Regions from separate parts of the Paenibacillus humicola genome, predicted to be linked through region 2. Evidence: predicted binding sites of a transcription regulator. Region 2 holds the regulator's gene; the other holds the start of a gene.
The links. Region 2 encodes LexA, which represses DNA repair genes until DNA is damaged. Its sites were predicted from a motif close to CGAACATATGTTCG; they were not measured.
Positions count from the first base shown of each region.

Region 1: the regulator LexA is predicted to act here: its motif matches at 2,709-2,722, upstream of PD282_RS23205 (SPL family radical SAM protein).

Region 1 is NZ_JAQGPL010000001.1:5,049,007-5,054,049, forward strand. Features, by position in the region: gene ggt (gamma-glutamyltransferase) at 1-698, opposite strand, end outside; gene PD282_RS23190 (chromate efflux transcriptional regulator ChrS) at 885-1,367, shown strand; gene PD282_RS23195 (chromate efflux transporter ChrB) at 1,369-1,992, shown strand; gene PD282_RS23200 (chromate efflux transporter ChrA) at 1,980-2,516, shown strand; gene PD282_RS23205 (SPL family radical SAM protein) at 2,745-3,758, shown strand; gene PD282_RS23210 (helix-turn-helix transcriptional regulator) at 3,768-4,745, opposite strand; gene PD282_RS23215 (SDR family oxidoreductase) at 4,764-5,043, opposite strand, start outside.
Region 2 is NZ_JAQGPL010000001.1:2,288,824-2,293,866, reverse strand. Features, by position in the region: gene PD282_RS10620 (hypothetical protein) at 1-486, opposite strand, end outside; gene PD282_RS10615 (aldo/keto reductase) at 519-1,517, opposite strand; gene PD282_RS10610 (DUF896 domain-containing protein) at 1,626-1,820, opposite strand; gene PD282_RS10605 (LysM peptidoglycan-binding domain-containing protein) at 2,043-2,444, opposite strand; gene lexA (transcriptional repressor LexA) at 2,637-3,257, shown strand; gene PD282_RS10595 (hypothetical protein) at 3,398-3,973, opposite strand; gene glnA (type I glutamate--ammonia ligase) at 4,112-5,043, opposite strand, start outside.

The DNA of each region.
Region 1 (5,043 bases), 2.8 Mb from region 2:
CATTCGCCGCGGTGACTTGCGAAATCGTCGGCGTCCAACAGGCCGCCGTTCTGCTCCATGAACCGGACGATCTCCGCGGCGATCACGCCCTTGTAGAAGGCGTCCCGGCCGCCGCCGGCAAGCTCCCGCAGCGTGCGCGCCAGCTGCGTCTGAACGAACCGCGAGCCGGCCGCGGGCACGCGGCCGCCCGGCAGAAAGACAGCGGCCGTTTCCGGAGCTGCGGCCAGCACGTCCGCGGCCTGTACCGAATTCGCGTGCTGGTGCGGCGACAACGGAAACCCGTCCGCCGCATAGCCGATGGCGGGCTCAAGCACCTCCGCAAAGCTCAGACGCCCGTACGTCCGATGCACCGCATCCCATGCATCGACCATGCCCGGGACGGTGAGCGCGGCGCGGATGCCGCGGATCGGAATCCGATCGCAGTCCGCGAACGCTTCCCGCACCGCCTTTTGTCCCGAGCGGCCGCTTCCGTTGTAGCCCCGGACGCGCTTCTCGGAAGGCTGGTACGTCAACCAGAAGGAATCGCCGCCGATTCCGGTCATATGCGGATAAACGACGGCCAGGCAGGCGCTGACCGCCACCGCCGCGTCGAAGGCGTTGCCGCCCCTCTCCAACATGCGGGCACCGGCCGCCGATGCCAAATAATGCGGACTGACGACCATCGTCTCCGTTCCGATCGCCGGTACTTGTTTTATCATGGTCCCAAACCCCCCTCCCGCTATATGTCAATCAACATAACATACCGGAGCGCCGCGGTTCAATATCAATTTGATATCTCGCAATGAAATTTGCAAATTTTTATTGAAATTGCATAGGTATGCCGTTATATTTAAACAGATGGTAATCAAAATTCCCGTTTTAATTACAATTGGGAGGGGAAGTCGATGCAGAACAAGTCCTTATCCGAATTCCCGAACGTGCACATCGACGAAATCGACCGGAAAATTATCGGCGAGCTGCTTGCGAACGCCCGCATCTCGTATACGGATCTGGCCAAGGAAATCGGCCTTTCGCGCGTCGCCGTTCAGGCCAGGATCAATACGCTGATCGAGCAGGGCGTCATCGAAAGGTTTACGGCGGTCGTCAATCCCGCGAAAATGGGGATCACCGTTTCGGCCTTTTTCAACGTCGAAGTCGAGCCGAAATCGCTGCAGCAAATCGCGGACATTTTGGCGGAGGAGCCGGCCGTGACGAGCCTGTATCATATGACCGGGCCCAGCAAGCTGCACATGCACGGCCTTTTTGCCGACAACCAGGAGATGGAATCGTTTCTGAAGGAAAAGCTGTACCCGCTGCCGGGCATCACAAGCGTCGACTGCCAGGTACTGATCACGCGGCATAAGAGCCGCATGGGATTGAGGTTATGATATGAGTGTATTTGGAAAAGACAACCGTTACCGGCAGCTGGCCTCGGCCATGGCGCGGACCGGGATTCTGGGCTACGGCGGAGGCCCGTCGGTCATCCCGCTCATCCGCTACGAGGCGGTGACCCGCTACGGCTGGCTGAAGGACGAGGAGTTCGGCGAGGTGCTCGCCATCGCGAACGCGCTGCCGGGGCCGATCGCCACGAAGATCGCCGCTTACCTCGGGTACCGGGAAAAAGGCTGGCCCGGCGCGGCCGTCGCGATGCTCGCCCACATTCTTCCCTCCGCGGCGGCGATGATCGCGCTCATGTCGATCGTGCAGCTGCTGAGCAAATCGCGCATTGTCGCCGGCATGATCCATGCCGTAACGCCGGTCATCGCCGTCATGATCGGCATGATGGCGTACGAGTTCGCGCAGCGCACGGTCAAAGGAATGGGCAAATGGATGGGCGCGGCCATGTTCGCCGTGTCTTTCCTGCTGCTGGAGGTCGTCCCCGTTCACCCGGCCATCGTCATCGTGCTGTTTCTGGCTTACGGGGCCGTTCATTTCAAAACCACGGAGCGTCTGCAAGCCTGGCGCCTGAAACGAAAAAGCCGCAAGGGGGAATCGTCGACATGGAGTGGCTGAAAATCGTCATCGGTTTTTTCCTTGCGAACGCGCTCGGCTACGGTGGCGGTCCGTCGTCGATCCCGCTCATGTACAGGGAAATTGTAACGCATTACGGCTGGCTGAACGATTTGCAGTTTTCCAACATGCTGGCGCTCGGCAACACGCTGCCCGGACCGATCGCCACCAAAATCGCCGCCTTCGTCGGCTTCAACCAGGCCGGAACGGTCGGGCTTATCGCCGCGCTCGCGGCGACGGCCATCCCGTCTGCGGCAGCGCTGATCTTCATGCTCAGCCTGCTGCACAAATACCGGCAGTCGGTCGTCGTCAAAGGCATGACGCTGCTCGTGCAGCCGGTCATCGCGATCATGATGGTCGTGCTGACGTGGCAGATGGCGGCGGGCACGATCAAGGGCATCGGCATCTGGCAGTCGCTCGGCATTGCGGCCGTCGCGTTCTGGGCGATGGGCATCCGCAAAATCCATCCCGCCTTCGTCATTCTCGCCGCTTTCGCTTACGGCGGGTTGGTATTGTCGCACGTATGACCATTGGGCACATGCCGTTTTCGTTTTTCACGGTCTAAGCGCGGAGCGCTCGGCGGTCGTTTTCGCTTTTCGCGTCTAAGCGCGGAGGTCTCGGGAATCGCCGCGGTTTCGGCAGACGGGCACGCGCCTAATATTTACCGTTCCCCCGAAGGTGGCTTCCGCCGCCGGTCATGTGGTATACTGGGTCAAAACAGAACGTATGTTCTGCGTGGACTGGGGGCAAACGAGATGGCGGCGAAGAAAAGCTACGAGCCCGTCGAGACGAAGATGACGCTGAACCGCGTCACGGCGAAATCGATGCCGTTCGACTGGTCGATCAATCCGTACCGGGGCTGCGCGCACGGATGCAGCTTCTGCTATGCGCGGGCGTTCCAGAGCTTCATCGGGCGGGAAGCGGACGACGAATTCCAGAACCGGATCACGATCAAGCAAAATGCCGCCGAAGCGCTGGAGGCTCAATTGGCCAAAAAGCTAAAACGGCACGGCGGCGGCCTCGAAGCGATGGCGCGCGAAATCGGCACGGTCGCCATCGGAACGGCCACCGACCCGTACCAGCCGGTCGAAGGCAAAGCGTTCATCACGCGGGAGTGCCTGAAGGTGCTGGCCAAATACCGACTCCGGACCTCGATTACGACGCGCTCTCCGCTCATTCTGCGCGATCTCGACGTGCTGACCGCGATGCGCATCGAGTCGGTCAACATCAGCATCAACACGCTGCGCGCCGACATCTCCCGCAAGCTGGAGCCCGCGTCGCCGTTTCCCGCCAAACGGCTGGAAACGGTCGAGACGCTCTGCCGCAGCGGCATCAAGGCGGGCCTTTTCATCGCGCCGATCCTTCCCTGCCTGACCGATTCGGCCAAAGATCTGGAGCAGCTGATTTCCGCCGCCAAAGCGCACCGCGCCGCCTTCGCCTATGCGTCCGTGCTGCGGCTGTCGCCGGATGTGAAGGCGTGGTACATGCATACGCTGGAAACGCATTTTCCCCACCTGCTGCGGGCATACGGCAGCCTGTATGCCGGCGCGTACGCCAATCGCGCGTACGCCGACCGTGTAATGGAACTGGCCAAGAAGCTTTTGGAACGGTACGGATTTGCAGGAAGGGGTATGCGCCGTGACGCGGTGCGTCCGGACGAGGCCGGCGGAATGGCGGCCGCTACCATTAACGAATTCGCTGGGGAGCAGGCTGCACCAAAGCAGTCCTCCCGGCCCGAAGCCGTGGAGCAGCTGCAGTTTACGTTTTAAACCGCAACGTCAGCGGTCCGGCTCCGACTTCCCGGCATGCCGCGTTACGATCGCCCGCGCTTCGGCCAGCACCGCCGCCCGGAGCTCCGCCGGCTCAACGGCTTCAACGGAAGCGCCGAAGCCGAGCAGGATTTCGACGGCGGACTCCAGCGTGTTAAATTCGGCTTCCGCCTCCGCGAAGCCGGCATTCGCCGGCGATACCTTCACCAGCTTCACGTACCGGTGCGCGGCCAATCGCTCCAGCTTCTCCTCGCGCACCCGGATCCGGGCCGGATAGCGCGGAAGCGAAGCCTTGAAGCGCGCGGTCGATTCCTCCCAGTAAGCCGCCAAGTCGAACGGCTCGGGCCGCTCGAACGGTTCGTCCCCCATCGCCGCTCCGCTCATGCGCGAAATGCGGAAGGTGCGCACCTCGTCATCCGCCGCGGCGACCAGGTACCAGATGCCGTTTTTCGCCACCAGACCGAGCGGACAGACGATACGCTCCGCCGACTCCGTCCCATCACCGCGCCGGTACCGGAAGCGCAGCGTACGTTCCGCCCATACCGCCTCCTGAACGAGCGGCAGCGAAGGAACCTGCTCGCCGGCCGCCTCATGCCATCCCGCGCCGTCCACGTGAATGCGCCGGCGGACGACCTCCGCTTCCTGCCGAAGCGCCTCCGGCAGCGAGGCGAGCAGCTTTCGGAACGCCCCTTCGAATACGCCGGTCATGCCCAGATCGTGCAGGACGGAAGAGGGCTGAGCGAGAAGCAGCGATTGCATCTCTTTGCTTTTCATCCCGGTCAAATCCGTCCGGTAGCCTTCCGCCAGCGACCATCCGCCGCCGCTCCCCCGCTCGGCGACGACCGGAATGCCGGCCGCGCTCAGCGCCTCCATGTCGCGGTGAACGGTCCGCTCGGACACCTCGAGCTTATCCGCCAGCTCGCGCGACGTCATTCGGCCGCGGTTTTGCAGAAACATCAGAATGGCAATCAGCCGGTCCGCTCTCAGATTCCGTCCCTCCCCTGCTTAAAATCCCTGCTCCTTCGCATAGTTGCCCCAATGCGGGCGGCTTCCGTCGCAATCGGTAAATCCGTATTCGTCCGATAGCGACCAGCTGCTGAGAGCCTGCCCCGTTTTGCGGAACACGTCCGGATCGGCCGCCAATGCGGCCGCCGCCCGCCCGACAAACGCCGGCGTTTCCGACATGAGAAAATGCGGGTCGGTCCGCGCTGCTTTCCTCCAATTGTCCTCCGATACGCCGAAATGATCAAGCATCGCCTCCGATCGGAGAAAACCGGGGGTAAGC
Region 2 (5,043 bases):
GCGGTGAACTGCGGCGAACGTGCGCAGTCGTTCCGTCATCGCTTCCGTCGGGTACCGGTTGATCAGCTTGGAGAACACCCAGTTCCCGCCTTTGTTCTGGCCGACGATGACATACCCCTTCTGGGCTGTTATCGATTTGATGTTGTCCTGGTAAACCGTCCGGTCTCCGCCGAAGCGGCGCGTCCGAAGAAAATCCTTGCCGACCGTCAGGTAGGGGCGCCTAAGAAATAACAGGCCCGCCAGCACGAGGTAACAAGCGATCGTAAACCAGAACATCTGGTTCATCTGGCTGCCAATGTAAAGGATGACGTACAAAATCGCAAACAGGACCAGTAACGCAGGCAGCAACAGGCTGCGTCCTTTGTACGTATCGGAAGGATCGGACGCGCCTTGGCCGAATTGGATCGGCGACTGGCCCATCTTCTTGCGCCGCACGTTAATTTGTTTTTGGTTTTTCTGAACCTTGCGTTCCCAGGAACGAGACACGTATGCTCCCCCTCAAACTGCTTTAAGCTTCTTTACCACTGACGTTCGATCGGGCGCTCGAATTTCGCGATGAACCGTTTCGGATATTCCGAAGGAAGCGCGCTGACGGCGTCAAGCTTGTCCCACGTTTCCTGCGGCATTTTCCAGCCGGCCGCCCCGATGTTGTCCTCATACTGCTCCAGCGTGCTCGCGCCGAATATCGGCGACGTAATGCCTTTGCGGTGGATCAGCCAATTGAGCGCGACCTGGGCGGGCGTTTTCCCCAGCTCCTTCGCCGCGGCAAGCACCGCATCCAGCACCTCGAAATTATGCTCGTTCGCGCGCAGCGCCCACGAGCTTTCGCCCGTCTTCGCGGTCAGGCGCCCGGAGACCGGCTCCTCCCGGGTGTAGCGTCCGGTCAAAAATCCGCCGCCAATCGGCGCCCACGGAATAACGCCGACGTTCTCCTCGAGGCAAAGCGGCATCATTTCGCGGTCCATTTCGCGGCTGACCAGGCTGTACTGCGGCTGGAGCGAAACGAAGCGTACATAGCGGTTGGCATCGCTGACGGCAAGCGATTTCATCAGCTGCCAGGAATAAAAATTCGAGCAGCCGATATAGCGGACTTTGCCGGCCGTGACGAGATCGTCCAGCGCGCGCAGCGTTTCTTCGATCGGCGTTGCATGATCCCAGACGTGAACCTGATAAAGATCGATATAATCCGTATCGAGCCGTTTTAAACTGGCTTCGACACAATCCATAATATGCTTGCGCGATACGCCGACCCCGTTCGGATGATCCGCGGTGGCGAAGCGCACCTTCGTCGCGAGCACGACCTGCGAGCGGCGGTCCTTGATCGCCTTGCCGACGATTTCCTCCGACCGTCCCGCAACGTACACGTTTGCCGTATCGAGAAAATTGCCGCCCCGGTCGAGGAAACGGTGAACCATCTCGATCGAATCGCTCTCACTGGTCGTATTTCCGAACGACATCGTACCCAGGCAAAGCTCCGAAACGGCAAGTCCGCTTCGTCCAAGCAGCCGATATTCCATCTTCTCTTCTCCTCCTTCTCATGAAAAACCGCCGGCCGTCCGGAGGGACTTCGAAGTCCCTCTGCGGTTTGCCGGATGATAAAATGAGATGCTGCCGAAGCCGCGGCGTCAGTGCTTGATCGTGGAGTCTCCATCCTCGTCCTCGGCCCATTTGATCGCATCGAGCTGATTGCGGAAATTCCGTCTGAAATTGTCCAAATATTTACGGCGCAGCTCGCCTTGTTCGGCAGCTTCCTCGGCCGTCAAACCGACCGTTTTCTGCTTGCGCGACAGCTCGTTGATCCGATCGATCAGCTTTCCCATTTCCCATCGCTCCTTTCTGGCCAGCAAGCGAACATTCCGTCTTTTACTTTGACATTTTTATTCTACCATTGTCAAGAAGGCTTCACTACACGCGAAACGCCCGCATGCCGCGATTGAGAGACAAAAATCGCCCGTCACCGTGAAGCCGGACAGGCTCAGGCGAGGGCGATTCATAAACATGCAGCCAAACCGGAATGCGATGGCGTGTACCGGGACCGGAAATCAATCCGCGGGAACGATTAACGTCTGCCCTGCGCGAATGACGCTTGACCGCAAATTGTTCCGTTCCTTCAGCTCGTAAACGATTTGCCTGACGTCTTCGCCTTCATGCCGGAGCGTGCCGGCAATCGACCACAGCGTATCGCCCGCTCCGACGACAATGACCCTCTCCTGCGCCGTCGGCGCGGCAGGCCGTTCGCCGCTCGCATCCGTGCGCATGAGCGTCAAGCCTGAAAACAATAAAATAACGAGCAGCCCCGCGATGGCAAACTTCATCATAAGCCGCTCCACGCTTCTTACGTTTGCCTTCGGCGCTCCGTCCAGCCTCCGCTGCACTTCCCGTGTGCCGTTCGCAGCCGCACGCTTGCCCTGCGTATTCGAATACGTTGAAATAGTCGTCATCATTCCGCAACACCCCAAACGTTTGTTCTGTTATTTGTTAAACCAACAATAACACGAACGCATGTTTGGAGTCAATACCATTTTAGAACGTCTGTTCGCAGGCTGATGCGAACCTTTGTTTTCTCGAACTTATGTTTGTACGAACTCCGGTTCTGTGTTATAATTTGACACAAATGAACCATTGGAGTGATTCAGGTGTCGAAACTTTCCAACCGCCAGCAGGCGATACTCGAATTTATTAAAACCGAGGTCCGGGAGAAAGGTTACCCGCCTTCCGTCCGGGAAATCGGCGAAGCGGTCGGCCTTGCTTCCAGCTCCACCGTACACGGGCATCTGGATCGTCTGGAGAAGAAAGGGCTGATCCGCCGCGACCCGACGAAGCCGCGGGCGATTGAAATACTGGATTCGGACGAGTCGGAGCTCGCTTTCCCGCTGACCGTCGCCAAGGTGCCCGTCGTCGGGAAAGTAACGGCCGGCCTTCCGATTACGGCCACCGAGAACATCGAGGATTATTTTCCGCTTCCGGCGAGCAAGGTCGGAGACGACAACCTTTTTATTCTGAACGTCATTGGCGAAAGCATGATCGAAGCGGGCATATTGAACGGCGATTACGTTATCGTCCGCCAGCAGCAAACCGCCAACAACGGAGAAATCGTCGTCGCCATGACGGAGGACGACGAAGCAACGGTCAAAACCTTCTACAAAGAGAAGGATCATATCCGGCTGCAGCCGGAAAATCCGACGATGGAACCGATTCGTTTGCGGAACGTGACGATTTTGGGCAAAGTCGTCGGCCTGTTCCGCGATATTCACTAGCGCGAGGACAGCATGGCGAGGGGAAGAAAGAAACGCCTCGGCGCACGGATCGCTCGGAATCCACGTGAAAAAAAGGGAGCCTTGACACGATTCCAGTCGGAATCGCTTCAAGGCTCCCTTTTCTTGTTCTTCGGACGCCATCAGTCGGGAATATCGCGGTACAGCAGGTGGTCGTATTCATATTTGCCCGTTGTAAACCGAAACACAAGGCGGATGCCGGCGGCGTCGACATCCGCCGAACGGAGCGCCGCCGATCGGACATATAAGCGCACCAGCCGGGAAAGCGCCTCCCGCCGGCCTTCCCGAACCGATTTTGCGATTGCCGCTGCGTAACCCGGCGAACAAGACAGCGCTCTGTAAAACGGGAGCACGGCTGCGGCGATTTTCCGGTGGGCCGGAGCGGGAAACGCAAACCGGGCTTTACCGGGCGGAATCGACGTGCCGCATGAATACTGAAGCACCGGCGCCGGAAACGCAAAGTCGATAAAATAGCCGATTCCGTTTGTGGACAAACCGTCCAGCCGCGCCCGCGGAACGACGGATTTCAAAAGCCGCTGCATGCGGTCCGGGTCCAGACCCCGAACGGCAGCCGACCACCGGCAGGCAAACGTGCGGTCCGCAGCGATTTTCCGGTAAAACGGGACTAAATAAGCGGCCGTTCTCCGCAGAACCGCCGGGGGAAGCCGAAAGCCTGCCTGCTTGTTTGACTTGGCCATCTTACGAGCACCGCCTCCATCCTTTTGGTGCATCGTATGCCATGGAAAGACTCCCCGTGCGGAGCATAACACGCAGCCCGCCGTTACACAAAAAAACCCTTTGGCGCCAGGCGCCAAAGGGTTTTTCGTTGTTTCGCATTAATACAGCGTCAAATATTGATCGCGTTCCCACTGATGGACCTGCGTGCGGTACATATCCCACTCGATTTCCTTCAGCTCATAGAAATGCGCAAGCGCATGATCGCCAAGTGCATCGCACACCACTTCATCGCGCAGCAATTCGTCCAGCGCTTCCTTCAGGTCGACCGGAAGGCTTGGGATTCCTTCGTCGATCCGCTCTTCATCCGTCATGACGTAAATATTTCGGTCGATCGGCGTCGGCAGCTGCATTTTGTTGCGGATGCCGTCCAGACCGGCTTTCAGCATGACGGCCAGCGCAAGATACGGGTTTGCGGCCGGATCCGGGTTGCGCACCTCGATACGCGTGCTGAGCCCGCGCGAAGCCGGGATGCGGATCATCGGGCTGCGGTTGCTGGCCGACCAGGCGACGTAGCACGGCGCCTCATAGCCTGGCACCAGACGCTTGTACGAATTGATCGTCGGATTCGTAATGGCGGCGAAGCCGCGCGCGTGGCGCAGGACGCCGGCCATATATTGACGAGCCGTATGGCTGAGGCCGAGCTTGTCGTTTTCGTCGAAAAACGCGTTGTCGTTGCCGCGGAAAAGCGACTGGTGGCAGTGCATCCCCGACCCGTTCACGCCGAACAGCGGCTTCGGCATAAACGACGCATGCAGACCGTGCTGGCGGGCGACCGTCTTCACGACGAGCTTGAACGTCTGGATTTGATCCGCCGCTTTGACGGCATCCGCGTATTTAAAGTCGATCTCGTGCTGGCCGGGCGCAACTTCGTGGTGGGAGGCTTCGATTTCAAAGCCCATCTCCTCGAGCGTCAGCACGATCTCCCGGCGGCAATTCTCGCCGAGATCGGTCGGCGCGAGATCGAAATAACCGCCCTGATCGTTCAGCTCCGTCGTCGGCTCGCCTTTCTCGTCGGTTTTGAACAGGAAAA